Regions from separate parts of the Paenibacillus sp. FSL L8-0641 genome, predicted to be linked through region 2. Evidence: riboswitches for the same ligand, from Rfam matches in the RefSeq annotation. Region 2 holds a riboswitch; the other holds the start of a gene.
What was found. Region 2 has a riboswitch for S-adenosylmethionine ahead of MKY16_RS19960 (methionine ABC transporter ATP-binding protein). Riboswitches for the same ligand answer to the same signal wherever they lie in the genome.
Positions count from the first base shown of each region.

Region 1 (11,084 bases), 2.7 Mb from region 2:
ATGGTCATTACACAGGAACACTGGCTAACGGGGTTGTGCATTATTGGCAGACCAAGGGGGAGCTGTTCCGGTTTCGTCCTGTTCATCGTCTTGATCAGGAGACGACGGGGGTGCTGGTCGTAGCCAAAAATCCATATGTACACCAGCATATTTCTGAACAGATGATTGCGGGAACGGTGGATAAGCGCTATACGGCTCTGGTGCATGGGCGCCCTGAGCTGCAGGAAGGTAAGGTAGACGGACCGATTGACCGCAACCCGGATGATCCGCATTTGCGTATGGTGACTCCGGATGGTTATCCTGCCCTTACGCTGTATAAGCTGGAGGAAGTGTGGAACGGGGGAAGCCGTATCGGACTAAAGTTGGAATCCGGGCGTACGCACCAAATTCGAGTGCATATGACTTATATCGGCTGCCCGTTGATCGGAGATAAAATGTACCGGATTACACCTGATGATGCTGCGCAACGTGAGCGATATGATCAGCTTGATGTCAGGATGCCTCGACAAGCCTTACATGCTTCAGAGCTGTCCTTGGAGCATCCTGTAACCGGGGAGCGGCTGACGTTCTATGCTCCTCTACCTGACGATATGGCTGAAATGCAGGAGCTTTTAAGAGAAAACCAAATGGAGGTTAAACTAGCGATGAGCCAACTGAAAGTATATCAGTATTCTAAATGCAGTACCTGCCGTAATGCAGTGAAATGGCTGCAAAACAAGGGGCATGAGACGGAACTGATTCCTATTTTTGAACAGCCGCCCGGCCCGGAGGAATTGGAAGAATTGATTCGCAAAAGCGGGCTGGAGCTGAAAAAGTTTTTCAATACTAGCGGTGAGGTGTACAAAGAGTTAAAGCTGAAAGATAAGCTGGGAGACATGAGCCGTGAAGAGCAAATTTCGCTTTTATCCTCAAATGGAAGATTAATCAAACGCCCGATTGTAACCGACGGTAACAAAGTAACGGTAGGGTTCAAAGAGGAAACATTTGAGGGCACATGGGGAGCTCAATAACGCCCAATTTACCCCCACGATATGTTATACTGTGGGGGTTAAATATTATGATGAATGGGAGCAATACAATCTGTGACACAACGCAATGAACAATCCGTAATGCTGGTTGACGGCATGGCCCTGCTATTTCGCGCTTATTATGCAACCGCCGCAAACGGTTATATCCGTCGTACAAAAGCTGGGGTGCCAACGAACGCCATATATGGTTTTATTCGATATTTTTGGGATGCAGTCCAAACGTTTAATCCTACACATGTTATTTGTTGCTGGGATATGGGCGGAACGACATTCCGTGGGGAACATTTTGCTGCGTATAAGGGAAATCGAGCCGACGCACCAGATGATTTGATTCCCCAATTTACATTGATTCGTGAAGTGACGGACAGCCTCGGCATTCCCAACATTGGAGCGGAAGGCTTTGAAGCCGATGATTGTATCGGTACGCTTGCACGCCATTATTCGCAAAATGAGGACATGGATGTAATGATTCTCTCGGGAGATCATGATTTACTTCAATTAGTGGATGATCGGACACGGGTCATTATTATGAAAAAGGGTCACGGCAATTATATGGTATACACCCCGGAGACCCTGCTGACTGAAAAAGGGCTTAAGCCACGCCAAGTGGTGGACCTTAAAGGCCTGATGGGGGATGCAAGCGATAATTATCCAGGAGTACGAGGTATTGGTGAGAAAACGGCACTCAAGCTGGTGCAGGAATACGACTCTATTGAGGGCATTCTGGAGAATCTGGATCAATTAACACCATCGGTCCGCAAAAAAATTGAGAGTGATTTGGATATGCTGCATCTTTCACGCAAACTCGCTGAAATTCACTGTGGTGTACCTGTAGCATGTGCTTTGGATAGTTGTCTGCTGACGTTGGATCACGTGCAAATTGTAGACAAGTTTGAGCAGCTTGAAATGAAAAGCTTGTGTACATTGATGGGTGTCGCAACCGGATCATAATGAAGCTATTAGGCTTGGTACGACAATTTAAGTAAAGTAAGTTATATAGGGATGCTGAGGCTGGATGCGTCAGTGTCCTTATTTGTATACCGTTATGTTAACGGAGTTATATCGTCTTGTGAAGGATTATATACAATTGCGATTAGGGGATTGACCTCAGGTACATTTCAGGTGAATATAGTGGAGAGAGAACCGGATTATCGAAAGGGGACAACAGCAACTATGACAGTATTGGGAGCAATTGAGGCAGGCGGTACCAAATTTGTATGTGGAATTGGCAACGAACGTGGAGAGGTACTGGAACGAGCGAGCTTTCCAACAACCACACCAGCAGAAACAATGGAGAATGTCATCGCATTTTTTGAAGGCAAGGGCATTGAAGCATTGGGCGTAGGCTCGTTCGGGCCGATTGATCCTATCGAAGGTAGTGATACATATGGTTATATTACAACAACGCCAAAGCCACATTGGGGAAATTACAATCTGATTGGTAAACTGAAAGAGCATTTTGATGTGCCTATGGGGTTTGATACGGATGTGAATGGAGCAGCACTTGGTGAGTCTATTTGGGGTGCCGCCAAAGGATTGGACAACTGTCTGTATATCACGATAGGTACAGGCATCGGGGCAGGTGCTTTGGTTGGTGGAAAGCTGATACATGGATTATCTCACCCGGAAATGGGGCATATTCTGGTACGTCGTCACCCAGAAGATACTTACGAGGGGACATGTCCGTATCACGGAGATTGTTTGGAGGGTCTGGCAGCAGGTCCTGCGCTCGAAAAAAGATGGAAGGTTAAAGGACATGAGCTTTCTGTCGATCACCCGGCCTGGGAAATGGAAGCGCACTATCTGGCACAGGCTTTAATGAGCTATGTATTAATCCTGTCCCCGCAAAAAATTATTATGGGCGGGGGGGTAATGAAGCAAGACCAATTGTTCCCGCTCATTCGTACCAAACTACAAGAACTTTTGAACGGATACGTGCAGCATTCGAGTCTGACAACAGATATTGAGCAATATATCGTATCTCCAGGATTGGGTGACAATGCTGGATTGTGTGGTGCTCTGGCATTGGCAAAGGAAAAGCTGAATCATTAGAATTTAGGGTTGACGGCACTCCAAGGTACGGTTATTATATAGGCAACAGTATAGTACGGCTCAAAAAGGGAAGCACCTTTCTTGCGAATACGCAGGATAGGTGCTTTTTTTTGCGTTTTTGTGTTGTGCGGGACTGTCTTTCAACGATATGAGGGAGGAAGAAATCATGGAGATAGTATTTTTAAATCGCTTGTCCAAACGGAATGAACAGGGCTATGAGGACTTTGCTCAGGTATGGATTGGGCAGCATGAAGGGGGATGGAGTGCAGGCTGGAGCACACACCATGTCCCGGATGAAAGTATAGACGACCTTTGGTATGAGGGCAGCTTGTGGCAGGAATTACTGCATGTATACCGTCATGAGCTGGCGCTCAAAATGGCTGAGGGCTACAGGCCCTTAATCCATGGCGTATTTCATGAGCAAGAAGGATCATCAGGGCGAGGACAGACGCTGCAAAAGCTGTATTGCTACAGTGATTTGTATCCACGTGATGAAGTGTATGAGCAATTGACGATGTGGAGACGGCAAAAAGCAGCAACGGAACGAAAAGCACCTTATTTTATCGCTACGAATCGACTGCTTCGGCTCATTAGCGTTTATCTTCCCCATACCGAAGAAGAACTGTTGGAGCTGCCTGGTATGGGTCAGGGTAAGGTGTCGCAATATGGGACGGAGCTATTGGCTATTACGACACAAAATGACCGCACCACGCCATTTCCGTTGAACTGGGTAACAGAGACGCTGGAAGAAGAAGTTTTTTTGTCATGGTTATACAAGCAAAAAGAGAACCAGTACAGGCAGGAGCTGAACAAATTCAGCTTAACTAGAACGATTATTGAGGGCATTTCGGACGGTCTTTCACTGGAGCATATCGGAATGAAGACAGGTTTGCATCGTAGAGAGATGATTGAAGCTGTGGAGCATTTGGATAGAGATGGTATTGATATGGAGAAGCTGATCCACAACGAATTGGTGAATGTATCTGAGGCGGAGCAGGCAGCTATCTGGTCTGCTTATGAAGAGTTGGGGGATACGTTGCTCAAGCCCGTCATGCTGAAAGTGTATGGGGAAGAAAAGGCAACCGAAACAGGACTGGATCAGATTTATGAGCGTCTGCGTCTGATCCGTATACGGTTTCGTCATCAGCAGGTACCCGACCGACATGTTGGATAATATAGAACTGGTTGGATAAAGCTAGGTATTAAAGTATATTCAGGGTCCAACATACTAAAAAGCAGCAGCCAGTTCCTCACAGGACACGGCTGCTGCTTTTTATGACCAAGCTTGAAAATAGAAAAAAGTATCCAATTCGATACTTTTTCCCCTTTTATTTTTAAACCCAGTCTTTCTTACGGAAAATACAGAACATACTGACGCCTAATGCCACCATAATACCAATGACGACAAAATAGCCATAACGTGTATGAAGCTCAGGCATATTATCGAAGTTCATCCCATATATTCCGGTAATGACCGTCAATGGCATAAATACGGTCGTAATTGCTGTAAACACACGCATAATTTCATTGGCACGGTTGGCGATACTGGATTGATAAGCTTCTCGAAGGTTACCCATCAAGTCGCGGTAAGTTTCGAAAGTCTCCGAAATTTTCACAGCATTTTCATAAATGTCGCTAAAATATTTTTGCAATTGATCGTCGATGAGCCGCAAATCCCGCTTGTTCAGGGTATTGATGACTTCTTTTTGCGGGCCCAACACTTTTTTCAGCCACAGAATCTCACTGCGTAAGCCGATGATTTCGTTCAAATGCGACTTTTTCGTATGCATTAGAATATCTTCTTCCAGCTTTTCAATGCGGACCTCAATCCGGTCACCAACCAGAAAATAGTTGTCAACAATTAAGTCGACCAACAGATACATAAAACGGTCAGGCTGGCTGACTTCTTGCTCCCACAGCATAGGCTTGAGGGTACGAAGCTCATTGATTTTCTGCTTGGTCACCGTAATGATAAAATGGCGGCCGAGAAAAATGTTCAAAGCTCGCAAAAATATTTCTTCATCATCAAAACGAATGCTATTTACAACGATAAAATAATGGCTTTCATAAATTTCAATCTTCGGACGCTGTTCTTCTTCACTCAAACAGTCTTCTACTGCAAGATCATGCATGGAAAATAAAGGCTGGAGCACTGCCAAATCATCGACATCGGCATCAATCCAATAAAAACCTTCTGCCGGTGCAGTAAGCGCCATTTCAATTTCTTCGACAGGGGTAAAAACCCCGTTGTTGACCAAACGGATTTTCATATACGTCACTCCTTATGCTCCGCCGTAACGGAAATACGTTTACCTTAAGCATAAGGAATGGACTCAGTTAGCCAGTTAGCCGGTGCGGGTAAGCGTGCACTCTCATCAAAAGCCGGAGGCTTTTGGAGCATGCAGAGCCTGGCGTCCCGTCTTTCGGCAAGCTGAAGTCATTCCTATGCTGTTGTTCAGGGATCGCCGCCTATTCGGACTCGGGTCGCCTTCCATTCCGGATTCACCTCTCAAATGTTCTTTTTTTAGATTGCCACAGTATCGCAGGAAACACTCAAGTCTGCACTACTGCTCCATATTTTTGCCTAATAGCACTTGTATAGTATAACGCTCGGCCTACGGCCTTTCAAGCGCAAAATCATGGGCAAAATCAACAGTAGTGGCAAGAGCTTTAGCGATAGGAGGGATATGATTTAACCTATGGAAAAGGTAGACAAAATGTGAATGCAGGTTACAAATTTGCAAGTCCCATCTTGACGAAGCCCAGCCGATGCATTAAAGTGAACAACAAGAACTTTGTGAACCCAAAATGAATATAGCGAAATCTTATCAAGAGCAGGTGGAGGGACTAGCCCGATGATACCCGGCAACCGGCGATTTTAATCGCACGGTGCTAATTCTTGCAGGACGCGCGCTTTGTACAAAGCGCGTTGCCCTGACAGATGAGAGAGGCGCATATGGATACAAATATGACCTTTCTCTAACCAGAGAAAGGTCTTTTTATTATATGCCCGGCATCTCAACAAGACGATTTTCGCAAAACTTACCTAACAAGGAGTGAGTTTACATGCCGATTAAAATCCCAGACACATTACCTGCTAAGGAAGTGCTGGAGGGCGAAAATATTTTCGTAATGGATGAAAGCTTGGCTTATCATCAGGATATTCGTCCGTTGCGTATCGCCATTTTGAATTTAATGCCTACAAAGGAAACGACGGAAACCCAACTGTTGCGCCTGGTCGGCAATACGCCGCTGCAAGTGGATGTCACGCTGGTGCACATGAAGTCTCATGTATCCAAAAATACATCGCAAGAATATTTGAACATGTTCTATAAAACGTTCGACGAGATCAAGAACAGTCGTTTTGACGGCATGGTCATTACAGGAGCCCCGGTTGAACAGCTTGAGTTTGAGGATGTGAACTACTGGGAGGAAATCCGGCAAATCTTTGAATGGACGAAAACGAATGTAACTTCGACCATGCATATCTGTTGGGCCTCACAGGCAGGCTTATACCATCATTTCGATGTCCCTAAATATGGGCTCGACTACAAATGCTTCGGTGTATTTCCACACACCGTGATAAAACCTAAAGTAAAATTGTTACGCGGCTTTGATGAACTGTTTTATGCCCCTCACTCCAGACATACGGAGGTTCGTCGGGAAGATATTGATCATATCGCCGAATTAGAAGTTTTATCCGAATCCGAGGAAGCTGGAGTGTACCTCGTAGCCACGCTTGACGGTAAACAAATTTTTGTAACTGGGCATTCTGAATATGACCCGCTTTCACTGAAATGGGAATACGACCGCGATGTGGCCAAAGGAATGGATATTGAAGTTCCCAAAAATTATTTCCCAAATGATGATCCTGAGCGCACACCGCCCTCAATCTGGCGGGCGCACGCCAATTTATTATTCTCGAATTGGCTGAACTATTATGTATACCAAGAAACACCTTACGATATCGGGCCCCAGATTTAAAAAAGGGGCTTGTAGTTTACCCTTGTACAGTACCACCTTGCAGTAGCGCAGCAGTATAGTTTTTGACATCCATTTTTGCAGGATTGGTTATAGCACCCACTATGGAAGTGAACAGGAGGATTCATATGAGTGAGAAACAGTGGAAAATCGAAAGCAGATTGGCACAAATCGGCTCAGTAGAGGAGCCAGTAACCGGGGCTGTTAATTACCCGATTTACCAATCTACGGCGTTCCGCCATCCCCGTCTGGGTCAAAGCACAGGATTTGATTACATTCGGACGATCAATCCCACGCGAAAGGTACTGGAAGAGGCTTCTGCTGCACTTGAATCGGGTGATGCAGGCTTTGCATGCAGCTCAGGTATGGCGGCACTGCAAACGGTATTTGCATTGTTTGGACAGGGAGATCATCTCATAGTATCGCTGGACCTGTATGGCGGGACCTATCGTTTGCTGGAGCGTATTCTATCTAAATTTGGTGTAACAGCCAGTTATGTGGATACGAACGATCTTGAAGCACTCGAACGATCATGTCGACCGAATACCAAAGCTGTATTCATAGAAACGCCTACAAATCCGTTAATGATGATTACTGATATTCGAGCGGTGGCTAAATGGGCATCACAACATCAGTTGCTTACCATTGTAGATAATACGCTGCTAACGCCATATTTCCAGCGGCCATTGGAACTGGGCGCGGATATTGTGGTACATAGCGCAACTAAATATTTGGGCGGACACAACGATGTGCTGGCAGGGTTGATCGTAACCAAAGGCAAAGAGCTATCAGCTGAAATTGCATTCCTGCACAATTCCATAGGGGCCGTGCTTTCCCCAAGCGATTGCTACCAGTTAATGAAGGGCATGAAGACGTTAGCGCTGCGTATGGACCGACACGAGCATAATGCAACAGTGCTGTCTAACTATTTACTGACGCATCCGGCTGTGGCGGAAGTATTTTATCCAGCTCTAGAAGGCCATCCAGGTCGTGAGATTCAAAATAAACAATCCAGCGGAAATACGGGTATCTTTTCCTTTAAAGTAAAGGATGCTCGTTATGTGGAACCTTTGCTTCGTCACATTAAGCTCATTGCGTTTGCGGAAAGTCTCGGCGGTGTGGAATCGTTAATGACCTATCCCGCTGTGCAGACACATGCGGACATACCAGCAGAAATTCGGGATGCAGTCGGGGTAGATGACAGGCTGTTGCGTTTCTCCGTAGGCATTGAGCATACAGACGACCTAATTGAAGATTTACGTTCGGCGTTGGAAGCGGCACGTCAAGAAGTAGAAGGAGGAGAGCTGCAATGATAGAGGATGCGAGGAGGATCGGGCAGGATCTGAACAAAGAGCGGAAGTTCGCTACCAAGCTGCTGCATTTTGGCTCTGAAATTGACAGCGTTACGGGGGCATCGAGCGTCCCGATCTATCAAGCTTCTACCTTCCACCATCACGATATTTTTAATCCTCCACAGCATGACTATAGCCGTTCAGGTAATCCGACACGACAAGCTTTGGAGGATTACATCGCCTTATTAGAAGGAGGAGCCAGCGGTTTTGCCTTTGCATCAGGTATGGCGGCCATCTCTACTACATTTATGCTCTTGTCTGCTGGAGATCATGTCATTGTTTCCGAGGACGTATATGGAGGAACATATCGACTGCTGACCTCCATTTTGAAACGGATGAATATCGAAACGACCTTCGTCGACATGACGGACCTCAACCTTGTGAAAGATGCGTTGCAGGAGAATACAAGGGCTGTATATATGGAAACTCCGTCCAATCCGACACTCAAAATTACCGATGTGGCAGGAATAACTTCTTGGGCACAGGACAACGGGCTTTTAACGTTATTGGATAATACTTTTATGACACCTTATTATCAACGTCCGATTGAGCAGGGAGTTGATATTGTATTGCACAGTGCGACCAAGTTTCTGGGCGGACACAGCGATGTGCTGGCAGGACTTGCGGTAGCACGTACCGAATCGTTGGGAAGACAAATCAAGCAGCTCCAAAATGGACTGGGTACCGTGTTGGCTCCGCAGGAGTCATGGTTGCTCATGCGCGGTATGAAGACACTGGAGGCTCGTATGGCTCACAGCGAAAAGAGCGCAGCGAAGCTCGCTAACTGGCTGAACGAGCGCAACGACATTGAGGCGGTATACTACCCGGGTCTGGAGAATCATCCAGGGCGTGAAGTTCATGAGCGCCAATCCAGCGGTTATGGTGCAGTGATATCTTTTGATGTGGGTTCTGGTGAGCGTGCAAAAGAAGTCCTCAGTCGCGTACGTATTCCAATTGTAGCGGTGAGTCTGGGAGCTGTGGAAAGCATCTTGTCGTATCCGGCGATGATGTCACATGCGGCTATGCCCCATAGTGTACGATTGGAGCGCGGGATTACGAACGGACTACTCCGTTTCTCCGTAGGTTTGGAGGATATTGACGACCTGATCAGTGATCTGGATGAGGCGCTGCGCTAGAGCGTTAGCACATCCGCAGCATCTTTGTCGTTTTCACGCTGAGAGCAAATATGTACAGTACTAAACAGCAAGTTTCCAGTATTTCAGGAGGCTTGCTGTTTTCTATAAAATAACATGAACGACAGTGTGAAAAAAGACACTTTTCAGTTCTGTTTTCTTATTTTTTGGCTATATGCAACGTTGAGATAAGCTTGGCAGTTGCCTGTTTTCCTAGGTGAAAAGCAGAAAGAAGCGGGAATAAGTATGGTTCCTTACCTAAAGATATGTTAGTATTATCATTAGGTTTTACTATGCTAAATAGCACAGACAACATACAAGGCTAGTCATGAACATACATTACGGCAGGGTTCGAACGCAGGTTTGTGAAAGCATTCTCGTTCATAAGTCCTGTCGTTCATTTCGTCGCCCTGTGACAGCGAAGGAGGATACACCATGAGTGTAATCGACCATATTTTAGATAAAGCCCTACGCGGCGAACGCCTGAATTTAGAGGATACCGTTGCTTTGTTCGAATCAGACGAGGTAGAAAAAATCGGTCATGCGGCGAATAAAGTCATGAATCGCATGCATCCCGATCCCGTTAAAACCTTCGTTATCGGACGAAATATTAACTATACAAACGTGTGTGACGTATACTGTCGCTTCTGCGCTTTTTATCGTAGACCAGGTTCTGATGAAGGTTATGTTTTGCCGGATGAGGTGATCTTTCAGAAGATCAAGGAAACGCAGGAAGTAGGTGGCACCGAAATTCTAATGCAAGGCGGTGTGAACCCGAATCTGCCGTTCAGTTATTATACCGATTTGCTGAAAGGTATCAAGGAGCGTTTTCCCGATATTACGATGCACTCCTTCTCGCCAGCTGAAATTCACAAAATGAAGGAGAAATCTGGTCTTTCTATGGAAGAAACAATCCGCGCCATTCATGAAGCTGGATTGGATTCGCTTCCGGGCGGAGGTGGAGAAATTTTGGATGACCGCACACGCCGCAAAATTAGCCGTCTCAAAGGCTCTTGGCGTGATTGGATGGATGTCATGCAAACGGCTCATAAGGTTGGGATGAACACGACTGCTACGATGGTTATTGGCTTTGGCGAGTTGATGGAGGAGCGTGCGCTGCATTTGTTGCGTGTTCGTGATGCTCAGGACGAATGCATTGAAAACAAATATAATTCTGAAGGATTTTTGGCCTTTATTCCTTGGACCTTCCAGCCAGACAATACCAACCTGAAGAAGGAACGTCAGACGCCGGAGGAATATCTGAAGACCGTTGCGATCAGTCGTCTTGTATTGGATAACATCAAGCATATTCAATCCTCATGGGTAACTATGGGACCTGAAATCGGTAAAAAATCGTTGTACTACGGTTGCGATGATTTTGGTAGCACCATGATTGAGGAAAACGTAGTTTCCGCTGCAGGCGCAACGTATAAGGTTAACATTGAATCCATTTTACAGTTGATCCGCGAGACGGGTCACATTCCGGCACAGCGTAATACCCGTTATGATATTATTCGTACTTTTGACAGTGCCAGCAG
Region 1 is NZ_JBBOUW010000001.1:1,695,237-1,706,320, forward strand. It holds partial or broken gene MKY16_RS07620 (RluA family pseudouridine synthase) at 1-632, shown strand, start outside; gene MKY16_RS07625 (arsenate reductase family protein) at 645-1,010, shown strand; gene MKY16_RS07630 (5'-3' exonuclease) at 1,083-1,979, shown strand; gene MKY16_RS07635 (ROK family protein) at 2,202-3,080, shown strand; gene MKY16_RS07640 (HRDC domain-containing protein) at 3,247-4,254, shown strand; gene corA (magnesium/cobalt transporter CorA) at 4,415-5,350, opposite strand; SAM riboswitch class I at 5,903-6,028, shown strand; gene metA (homoserine O-acetyltransferase MetA) at 6,147-7,064, shown strand; gene MKY16_RS07655 (PLP-dependent transferase) at 7,190-8,374, shown strand; gene MKY16_RS07660 (aminotransferase class I/II-fold pyridoxal phosphate-dependent enzyme) at 8,371-9,549, shown strand; gene mqnC (cyclic dehypoxanthinyl futalosine synthase) at 9,982-11,084, shown strand, end outside.
Region 1: another riboswitch for S-adenosylmethionine. It lies ahead of metA (homoserine O-acetyltransferase MetA); the one in region 2 lies ahead of MKY16_RS19960 (methionine ABC transporter ATP-binding protein).

Region 2 (11,084 bases):
GCACATATTGTACGTGATCTATGGAAAGGTCAAACGCCTCACCCGCATCCTTTAAAGCTGCGCGGTACATTAGGCGCACTTGGCAAGAAGGCCGGGTTCGGCTATGGCTTTATGGGCAGCACTTCATTGCGCGGCCGTGTACCACGCCTGCTTAAAAGCGGTGTGCTCTGGAAGTCCAAACGCCATTTTGGCTGATCATGCTAAACAAACAAAGAAGACCCGCTCCCAAAGCAGGTCTTCTTTGTATATTGCGTGTATGGGCTAACAGAGCATTATATTTCAATCCAAGTCTAGGTTATCCCATGCTTCAGCTTCCTTAATTTTGTTCATAATCACTTCGTACAGAAGCTCTGCTGAATCTGCGGATACAATCTCACCATTGACCATCGCATAGGGTTCCGCGTTACACTGACCGCAATTGCTTAGGCAGCCGTATTCAATCACATCATAATCTGGATTCTGTTCCAGCTTGGACATGATTTCATCAGTGCCCCAATGCATATTACTGGTGCAAAACTCAATAATAGGTCTTAACATTTTTTCACCTGCTTTGGATGACGGGCATTTTAATTTGGCCCGCTTTGTAATATAATAATAAAGGTATAGGAAAGGAGTTGAATTCTAATGAGCGAAACACAAAGCGTTCAAATGTATGATGAAGTAGCAGATGTACTGGATAAGCTCCGTCCGTTCCTGCAACGCGATGGCGGCGACGTTGAGCTGGTTGACGTAGAAGACGGCATCGTTAAGCTGAAGCTGGTAGGCGCTTGCGGCAGTTGCCCAAGTTCCACAATCACGCTGAAAGCAGGGATTGAACGCGCTCTTCTCGAAGAAGTCGACGGCGTCCAAGAAGTGGTACAAGTATTCTAATGCTTGATGCATAAGATCATGAGAGTCTTGACTTCGGTAACGAAGCTCAAGACTCTTTTTTGTGTTACAGCGTCTGAGGGATCACTCAAGCTTATATGGTTGGCCGAATGGGGTCCAATCCTCCCGATACATCCATAATATTGCCTGTTATAAAATCCGAATGCTCCTCACACAAATAGGCGATCACTCGCGCAATGTCCTCTCCGCTCCCCGGACGCCCACGCGGTGTCTCTTTATCCTGCATGCCGATGACATCGGCGATTGACATTTCCTTATTTGCTCCTCGAATATCCCCTGGACAGATCATATTGACCGTGATGCCATAAGGAGCCTCCTCCACAGCCAGTGACTTCGTAAAAGACACCAGCCCCACCTTGGCGGCTGCGTAGACGGCGCGATGCGGCCAAGCCCTCGCTTCTCCAGCATGACCAAAGCCAAAATGAATAATACGTCCCCATTGCTGGCTACGCATGTGAGGCAATACCAAATGGTCCAGCAACATGGTACCGACCAGATTCCCTTGTATCATGGTATGAATCTCAGCTACACTGTAATCCGCAAACAGGCGGCGTTCCCGGATGAACGGTCCAGCATTGTTCACCATAATATCGACTCCGCCTAGCCGATCCTGGACTTCACCAATCAGCCTCGTGATATCTTTCTGAACAGTGATATCCCCTTGTAAAGACAGGCAGCGTACTCCCTTAGACTCAATCACCCGCTTAAGCGCTTCGGCTTCTGCTTGGCTATGCACATAATTCAGCGCAATATTACAGCCTTCATTCGCCAGACGCAGAGCGGTCGTTTTACCTAAACCTTTGGCACTACCCGTTATGAATGCGACTTTATCTCTCAACAATTTTCCTCCTGTTCACAGAGAACGGTCACCCCCAAGTATAAAATATTTAAGCTTCCCCTACAACTCTATCCAAAAGAAACCCCAGTCCTCTTGTTCAAGAGAATCTGGGGTTTGCGTGCAATGTGTTCTCGTTCCCTACTTAAAATGCCGGGATAATTGCGCCTTGGTATTTATCTTCAATGAATTTTTTAGTTTCTGGGGATTGCAAAGCTTTAAGCAGCTTCTGAATCGCTTCAGAATCTTTATTATCAGGACGAGCTACCAGAACGTTAGCATATGGAGAATCTTTATCTTCCAGTGCCAGTGCATCCTTCGTCGGGTTCAGCTTAGCTTCCAGAGCGTAGTTCGTGTTGATCAACGCAATGTCCACTTCAGGCAACTGACGTGGCAGCATAGCCGCTTCCAGCTCCTTGAATTTCAGGTTTTTCTTGTTTTCAGTAATATCTTTTACCGTAGCTTCAATGTTGCTTGCGTCTTTCAGCTTGATCAGACCTTGTTTTTCCAACAACAACAATGCACGGCCTCCGTTTGTTGCATCGTTCGGAATGGCTACCGTTGCGCCATCTGGGAGTTCATCAAGCTTTTTATATTTTTGGGAGTAGATGCCGAAAGGCTCCAGGTGAACCGCGCCCACAGAAACCAAATTCATTTTGCGCTCTTTGTTCATCACATCCAAGTAAGGTACATGTTGATAGAAGTTAGCATCCAACTGCTTGTCAAACAATTGAACGTTCGGCTGTACATAGTCGTTAAACTGAACGACTTGGAGACGAACCCCTTCTTTTTCCAACTGAGGTTTGATTGCTTCCAAAATTTCCGCATGCGGCACAGGAGAAGCTCCAACTTTCAGCTCCACTTCACGTGGTGATCCGCCTGTATTTTCGGCCGCATTGTTTGTATCCGATGTTGTGCTCTTTGTGCCGCAAGCAGCCAGCACCGCAATTAATGTCAAGCTTAATACAGCCAATACCCATTTCTTCATGTTATTACCCCTCCAATAATTTGTAATATTCAGGAGCAGACGTCCTGATCAATAAGGATATCTATATGTTTTCCCTATTTTCGAGTATAATGCCGCACGAGACGGTCTCCCGCCATTTGCAGCAATTGAACCAATACGACCATCAGCACGACCGCAACGATCATTACAGCCGTTTCATAACGATAATAGCCGTAGTTGATAGCCAGTGTACCCAGTCCACCGCCCCCGATCATCCCGGACATTGCCGTGTAGGATACGAGTGTAACGACGGTAATGGTTAATGCGGCTAGCAGTCCCGGAAGTGCCTCACGTAACAGCACACGCCGGATAATTTGTCCTGTCGAGGCCCCCATTGCTTGTGCGGCTTCAATGACACCCTTGTCCACTTCACGCAGAGACGTTTCGACAAGACGTGCGAAGAATGGGGCAGCCCCGATAACCAATGGTGGGATGGTTCCCAACACCCCGGTCGAGGTACCTACCAGCGATCGTGTAAAAGGAATAAGTGCAACAATCAAAATGATAAATGGCACGGAACGTAAAATGTTAACGATGAATGATAATACAATGTATATCACCTTCATCAGAGTCAACGAGGAGCGGCTCGCCAGAAACAATAATATGCCGAGCGGCAAACCAATAATGAGGGTGAACAATGCGGATGCACCGAGCATCTGAAGGGTTTCCAGCGTAGAATTCCCTAGCTCTTCCCAACTCACTTGTGAAAAATCAAGTTCGCTCATTGTCCGATCACCTCCACATCAAGTCCTTGCCCAGACACTTCGCGCAGCGTATGCTCTATATCCTCATGATTCCCTTCAAAACGAACGATTAGCTGACCATAGGGTACATTTTTAATCGTAGATATGGTTCCCTGCAAGATCGCAAAATCAACCCCAGTGCTTCGAGCCGTACGCGACAGAATCGCATCATATGTTTTGCTGCCCAAGAAGGAGATACGTACCACCTGCGCCGACTCGCCCTCACCTGCTGCCGCAATCGCTGCTTGCAACTCCTCGGGATGTTCTGACTCCCGCTGGATAAAGTCCTTGGTTACCTGGTGCTGCGGCTTCAAAAATACTTCCGCCACCGGACCTTGCTCCACGATGTCGCCCTGATGAATGACGCCAACTTTATCACAAATGCTTTGAATGACATGCATTTCATGTGTAATCAACACGATGGTTAAATTAAAACGCTGATTAATATCCAGCAGCAATTTCAGGATAGACCCCGTCGTCTGCGGATCAAGCGCCGAAGTCGCTTCGTCACACAGCAATACATGAGGATCACTAGCCAGCGCCCGTGCAATTCCTACCCGTTGCTTCTGTCCACCTGAGAGCTGTGACGGATATTTTCCACTGTGTTCTTCGAGACCCACCAGTTCCAGCAGTTCACGAACCTTCTTGTCCAACTTCTGCTTGGGCGTGTTTACCAGCCGCAACGGAAATGCAATATTGTCATATACCGTCGCCGAAGACAACAAATTAAAATGCTGAAAAATCATTCCGATTTTTCGGCGCTGCATTTGTAACTGGGATTGACTCACAGTAGTGAGGTTTACCCCGTCTACCCATACTTCACCTGAAGTAGGGCGTTCCAATAAATTAATACAGCGGATCAATGTACTTTTCCCTGCCCCGGAGTGACCAATCACTCCGAATATTTCTCCACGCTGTATAGAAAGATTCAACCCAGACAGCGCATTAACGCGTCGGTTGCCTTTGCCATAATGCTTGGTTAACTGCTTAAGCTCTATCAACGTGCTGCGACCCCCTTCACTTCTTCCTTACCCTTTTTACCAGTTGTCATCTCTCAGGATTGTATAAAATCGCTATTTATTTATACAAAAAAGAGCCCCTTTCACAGAATGAAAAGGGCCCCACCTTGCGATCCTTTTCTCATCTGCCAAAATCGCTATAACTCTAGCGGTTTTGTAGGAATTAGCACCATCATGTTCCCTCCCAGTGTATTACACCGGGAAAGAACGGGTTGCCGGGCTTCATCGGGCCAGTCCCTCCACCTCTCTGGATAAGAAAAATATGTTAAACTCCAGCTTTAGCTGTCCGTTAAGTTTATATAAAAAAACATAATTCAAGCATTTTTCTGAAACTAGGTTTCAGTATAGATAGTTTACATTGCTTTGTCAAAGGATATTTTCTATCATATTTTTGGGCGTACTGCCCGGTTCTCCCATTGTTTCGCAGTATAAGTAAAGGCGATTGACAACGACCGACACACCATTTCCAAGCCCTGCTGCAAATCTTCCAAATGGTGATCGAGGTCCTCCAATTGGATTTTTCCATACAAAGCTCGGTGTCGTTGCCAGAGATCATCCTGCATTTCCGTATTCATATAGTGTATCTCCGTATTCCGCCGCTTACGCAGCCGATTGATGGCATCGTTGTATGTATCCTTGATATCATTTAAATTATCGGTCAATACAGGATGCATTTTGAGATACTTGAGTTGCCGCAACACGGTAAAATACGAATAATGCGCCTTATACTGCCCTGTTTTTAAATCATACAGATCATTCAGCCAGTTGCCCAGCTTATCCAAAATGGAAAATACCCTCACAAACCCATCTTTATAAAAGAAAACATACAATGCATAGTCGGATTTTTCATCCTCACTCATATCTTCAGCATATCCGGCTTTCACTTTCATACGGAAAAAGGCGGCAGCATGATGGCTCTGCTCCAGTTCATCCAGAGATGACATTAGACCGCGTGTCAAAATATCCGCCTTCCGAAAATCGTGGGTCGGATCTCCACCAGCCTGAATTTGCCGTTCCAGCAGGTTCAACATATCTGACATGCTATTCATGGCATCTAGCAGGATGCCCTTGTTCACACGCGGCGGCTCACCCAGTAGCTTGCGTATCATGCTTACGCCTCCTTATAAATATAAAATCCGGCTGTAGGTTTAATTAGGGCGTCAAGCGAAATAACTTGTCCATCGTTGATCTACAAGCTTAACAATATCCTCACGCGGTAACACCTCATCCGGATACCCCGGCTTCATACGCGCATCCACTACAATCGGCAGCTTATAGTTCAGATGATGCAAACGCACTTCGCTGTCCGCGTACATATCCGTAGCCGGGTTAAAGCGAGTGAATACCGTCCACAGGAACGAGGCTTGAGAGCGAACGACTTCCTTGGCATCGTCCACAATGAAAACGAGCGGCCACTCTTGCTCACCCGCAGCTAATCGCTCCAATACACGCGCAGCGAGTTCAGGCTCCTGCTCAAAGGAAGAGCCGGACACAACGAGGCACCCTCCGCAATAGGGCTCAATTTCACGAATTCCCGGCAGATCGCCTCCCTCATAAGCACGAGGCAATTCACGTACAGGCTCACCTATTCCCATCAGGATCGCCTTACTGCCATGATTCAGCTTGCGGCCTGTGTAATCGAGTGTATCGTGTGACGTGTGATTGAAAATAAATAAATCCCTTGCTGGATTAAATCGCTCCAGAATGGTTTCTAACAGCAGGTTAAAGTCAGATAAATCAATGACTCGATCTGTCAGCATCAGGAACTTGGTCAATGACAATTGACCTTGACCCAAAATGGTAAAACCGGATACAAGCGCTTCACGGGAGTAGCTTTCACGTACGACTGCCGCTGCCAGCGCATGTACGCCCGTTTCCGCATACGCCCACAGGGACTTGACGGAAGGCATCACAAGCGGATAGGCAGGCGACAGCAGACGTTGCAAAAACTCACCGAGGTAGTAGTCTTCTTGCCGAGGCTTACCTACAATGGTTGCCGGATAAATGGCATCCTTGCGGTGATGCATATGTTTGACATGAAATACAGGGAAATCATGCTGTAATGAATAATATCCAAAATGATCGCCAAACGGGCCTTCCGGACGGCGTTCATGAGGTGGCACATAACCGCTGATTGCAAATTCTGCTTCTGCTGGAATCCGATGACCCCCAAGCGGGTCCTCTGTCATGGGCAGCTTGCCTCCCATAATAAGCGAAGCCAGCAACAGCTCAGGCAAGTTTTCCGGTGCTGGAGCAATGGCAGACGCAATCAGAGCAGGCGGGCCACCGATGATAATCGTCGTAGGCAACGGCTCATTACGCAGCTCCGCTTCATGATAATGGAAACCGCCGCCTTTATGAATTTGCCAGTGAATGCCCGTCGTCTGATCATCATAAATCTGAATGCGGTACATCCCCAGATTATGATCCTTGGGCTGACCTGGCTTCTCGGTATACACGAGTGGAAGGGTAATAAACGGTCCTCCATCCTCATGCCAACTGGTCACTTTAGGCAGTGGTGCCAGCGGAGCCTCTGTACGGCGAACTCCCAATACAGGAGCCTCGCTATGAGATACTGTTTTTAGGCCTACTTTTAGCATGTCCTTAATCAGGCCACGTTCATTCCACAATGCTTTGGGTGTAGGTGGAAACAATGTTTTGGTTGCTCCTACAATCGCATCCATCAGTTGCTCTGGGCGCGGGCCAAAAGCCATGTCCACACGGCGATTCGTGCCAAACAGATTACTGGCTACAGGAAACGGAGTTCCTTTTACATTCGTGAACAGCAGTGCCGGCCCTTCTTCCTCAATGACTCTTCGATGAATCTCAGCCAGCTCCAAGTAAGGATCGACAGGTGCCTCTATAATTTTAAGATGATTTTCTTTACGCAGTGCTTCAATAAATTGGCGCAAATTCTGGTAGATCAACTGGACGATTCCTCCTAAGCAAATCAAGCCCTCGAGAAACTCGTGGGCCTGGTTTGTTTCTTATATGCTATTATACGTGTTTAAACGCCACTTGGGCAAAAAATCCGCTTCACTATGATCTATGAAATGCTTAGGTACGTTGTGCTTGGGTCGGAACAAGCTTGCGATCCGGTGACAATTGCCATACACGATAGCTCAGATAAGCCAAGATGGAGAACAACGATGCAATCACCAGCATATGCCCCAGCACGATAAACATGTAGATTTCAGGTCTGTTGACGTACAGCAAGATAATTCCAATCACCACTTGAAGCAGGATTAACAAGACCGATACAACACCCAATATACGGATGTCCCGGTGATTCGGGTGATAACGGTATGCGTAGTGACCCACAGCCAAGATAATGACGAACAGCAGACCGGCTGAAATCTGATGAAGCAACAGTGGAGATATGAAGCCTCCAATATTTACAACCTTCTGGATGACCGAGTGACTAAGCAACGCCCCTGAATAGACAGCAATATAGGTATAGATCGTCGATAGCCATATAAAATTACGAAAGCCCCGACTGACAGGCCCAGGAATCAGACGCGGAGTGTGGCGTGAGTCCGCATGCTCCTGCCAGGCCCCCAGCGTCATCATAGTCGCACTGGCAAAAGCGATAAGCGCAAAGCCAAAATGCAGTCCCATGACCGCAGCTGATTGGGAGAATATGACAGCCAACGCCCCCATTGCACCTTGTATGATCACAAACAAGAGCGTGAGCAGCGAGAATAGCTGTAAATCCTTTCGATGCTTCATAAACAGCAAAAAGCCAACAAATGAGGCGATAGAAAGAATCCCGGCCATGGCACTGACGGAGCGGTGAGAGAACTCAATAAGGGATGCGATCGTATGTGCCGGAACCAGCTTACCATTGCATAGCGGGAATTCCCGGCCACAGCCCAGACCCGAATCCGTCCGCGTCACAACACCTCCACCGAAGGTAGCCAAAAACATGACAATACATGTTACGAGTGCCAGCCATTTTAATATTCTAATTTTGTTATTCAAATTCACCCGTATCCTTCCAAATATAATATTTATTCACTTTATATGTTGTGAAATGATCACTTATAGTAATTATAACTGATATATCGTTCCTTGACATACGAGCTTTGTTGACAAAATGTGAACGTGTTCGTGAGAAAGCCGCCCCCTTGAAAGGAAGCGGCTTTCTGAATGTCTTGATGTTTAAAATTCAATTTGGAACCTTCATGTATGCATGTACAGCATTCATTATTTTGCCAAGCTCGTATGGACTTCAACAGCCCGATCCAAAAATTGCTCAATCTCCTCGCGGGATTTGCGCAGTCTGTTCACCAGACGTACCAGTTCTCGCCCTTCACTGTAAGCGATAAAGCTAGGAATCCCCAATACATTCTGCTCTTGACTGACGCTTTCGGCCTGTTCTACATCAATCTCAATTAATGTAAGCTTATCTGCATATTGTTGTTCCACATCAGGCATGAACGGATCAATGAAATGACAATCCCCACACCAGTCCGCCTTAAATACAGCCACCGTTACGCCCGGAGTGGATATTGCCTTATTAAAGTCTTCATGAGAGACGATTTTTTGCATGGATGATTCCTCCTTAAATTCTTTTTATACTGAAAAGATTGCACTTTCTATTGTAACGCCAAGTGAAGCTTTTGCACACTCCCCCATTCTGCTCACATGCCGATTGGAAGCCCTCTCATTGAGGCATACTAAATATATACTTAAGAATCCACCACATAAACGACGACATCCTAACAGCATACCCAACTTACTTGGCAGGATACGGGGATGCTTGCAGTTGGAAAGGAGGTTATTTAGTCATGTCTCTTACCGAATGGCTCCATACGGCATCTCGACAGCTTCAGGGAGGGCTAAAGTTACTGGGTTCCGTTCCCCGTGTTGCTGAGGAAGCTTGGGAAGGCAAACGGGCAGCCTGGACCGAATCCCGCAAATTACGCTACCCCTTGCGTGAACTAGCGTGGGATTATCATACGGCACAGGCCGCTATGAATGAAGCTGAAGCGTTAATGTTGGTGAACGGACCCGCTACGCGTCCCTCTTCTCTGAATATGCCCTTATGCGAAACAGACTGTGAGCTGCTGGAGCGGATCAAGAACGATACAGCACAGGAGAATCGCAGCAACGTTACCCGCACTGCTGCTTACCTTGAATGCTATCGTGGCTACCCGGAGTTACACTGGGCATTACTGGCTCACCTGGTTTCTCGTAATGGCGGCTATCATATGACCGATCTGAAAGGGGGACTGATTGACAACCTATTCGGCGAGCAGGAAAAGGAATGGCTGTATCGGCTACTGGAGCGCTGTAACGCCCTTATTTTTCAAGACGCTTATCCGCAGTTGCAACTTTACATGCACAGCCGTCATTTAGGTCGGAGTTGCTTTCATTTGTTGCCTTATTTTCACGTTTCGCCATTCATGAAGCCCTTTTGGGAACGTTTCTGGGCATGGCGTGATAGCTCTCTGTTGACTGTGGCGCTCATCATTAATGAACAAAACTATATTGAAGGACGTGTGGTAAAAGATCCGTATTTTCAAAAATTTGTGACACACAAGCCGGGCTTTTATTTGCATGACTGGCTCCAGCTTAATCAGGTTATATTTCCACTTGGGCTAAACGGTGGGCTTGCTGGACTAGTGATGGAGCGTTTCGGCCATTTGGACGAGCGGATCGGCTTTGGCAAAAGTCTCTATGCTATGCTCTTCGGCCATCAGCAGGTGCTGGACCAGGCATCAGCATTCGCTAACAGTGTGCCGCATACGGGTTCACGCAGCGACTATTGGCCTGGACTATTCACCCCGAATGAACAAAAAGCGTTGCACTCTCCAGATGAAAGTGCAACGCTTTTAGCACATGAATGGCTACCGCCAGGACAACGTCTGTACAGCCCGGAGCTGAACGCCGTCTGGTCCGATACAGCTTATGATCCAATCCCCCGGTATGACTGGTTTCAGGACGGCTCCACACTTGGGCATCTAAGCGAACCAAGGCGACCGCTGTTATTTGCCATGCGCCACGAGCATCGCCATGGCATACAAAAAACAGCAATGGCCCACGTTGCCCATAACAGCTTGCAACCTTTCCACTGAAAGACTGGAGAGCTCTTTTAGCCTCGCTGTCCTGTGGACTCACGCTGTAGGCGCATTAACGGACGTAGTACCTTTTGCAACATACGTGGGTAGTTGCCCAGCTCGTCCCTGCGCAATACGCGCAATACAACCAGCAACACCAAGTAGCATACCAGTACAGTCGCTCCGGCAATGCAGCATGCGATGAAGAAGGCTACACGCGAAGGCATCAGATGCACCAGCAGAATACAGGCTTCATTTACACCGTACCCGATAGCTCCTGAGACGACGACTGCGGTTAAGAAACCTGCCCAGCGACGGCCCATGATGGAAAAGGAGACGATCCCTTTAAGCACACGCAAATTCAGCAACGTGATCACGAGGAAACATAATCCGGTTGCGGCAATGATCCCGTAAATCCCAAGCCAACCAGCCAGCAGCCAGCTCGCTGCAAACTTGACGACGATCCCGACCATGACATTAACCATTGAAATACGCGGCTTGCCCATACCGATCAATATCGAATTAGAAGTC
Region 2 is NZ_JBBOUW010000001.1:4,401,324-4,412,407, forward strand. It holds gene MKY16_RS19930 (NAD(P)/FAD-dependent oxidoreductase) at 1-195, shown strand, start outside; gene MKY16_RS19935 (YuzB family protein) at 280-537, opposite strand; gene MKY16_RS19940 (NifU family protein) at 625-870, shown strand; gene MKY16_RS19945 (SDR family oxidoreductase) at 962-1,726, opposite strand; gene MKY16_RS19950 (MetQ/NlpA family ABC transporter substrate-binding protein) at 1,869-2,711, opposite strand; gene MKY16_RS19955 (methionine ABC transporter permease) at 2,786-3,454, opposite strand; gene MKY16_RS19960 (methionine ABC transporter ATP-binding protein) at 3,451-4,473, opposite strand; SAM riboswitch class I at 4,610-4,749, opposite strand; gene MKY16_RS19965 (Cthe_2314 family HEPN domain-containing protein) at 4,875-5,600, opposite strand; gene MKY16_RS19970 (UbiD family decarboxylase) at 5,652-7,418, opposite strand; gene MKY16_RS19975 (COX15/CtaA family protein) at 7,549-8,478, opposite strand; gene MKY16_RS19980 (thioredoxin family protein) at 8,698-9,042, opposite strand; gene MKY16_RS19985 (DUF2515 family protein) at 9,282-10,571, shown strand; gene MKY16_RS19990 (putative polysaccharide biosynthesis protein) at 10,589-11,084, opposite strand, start outside.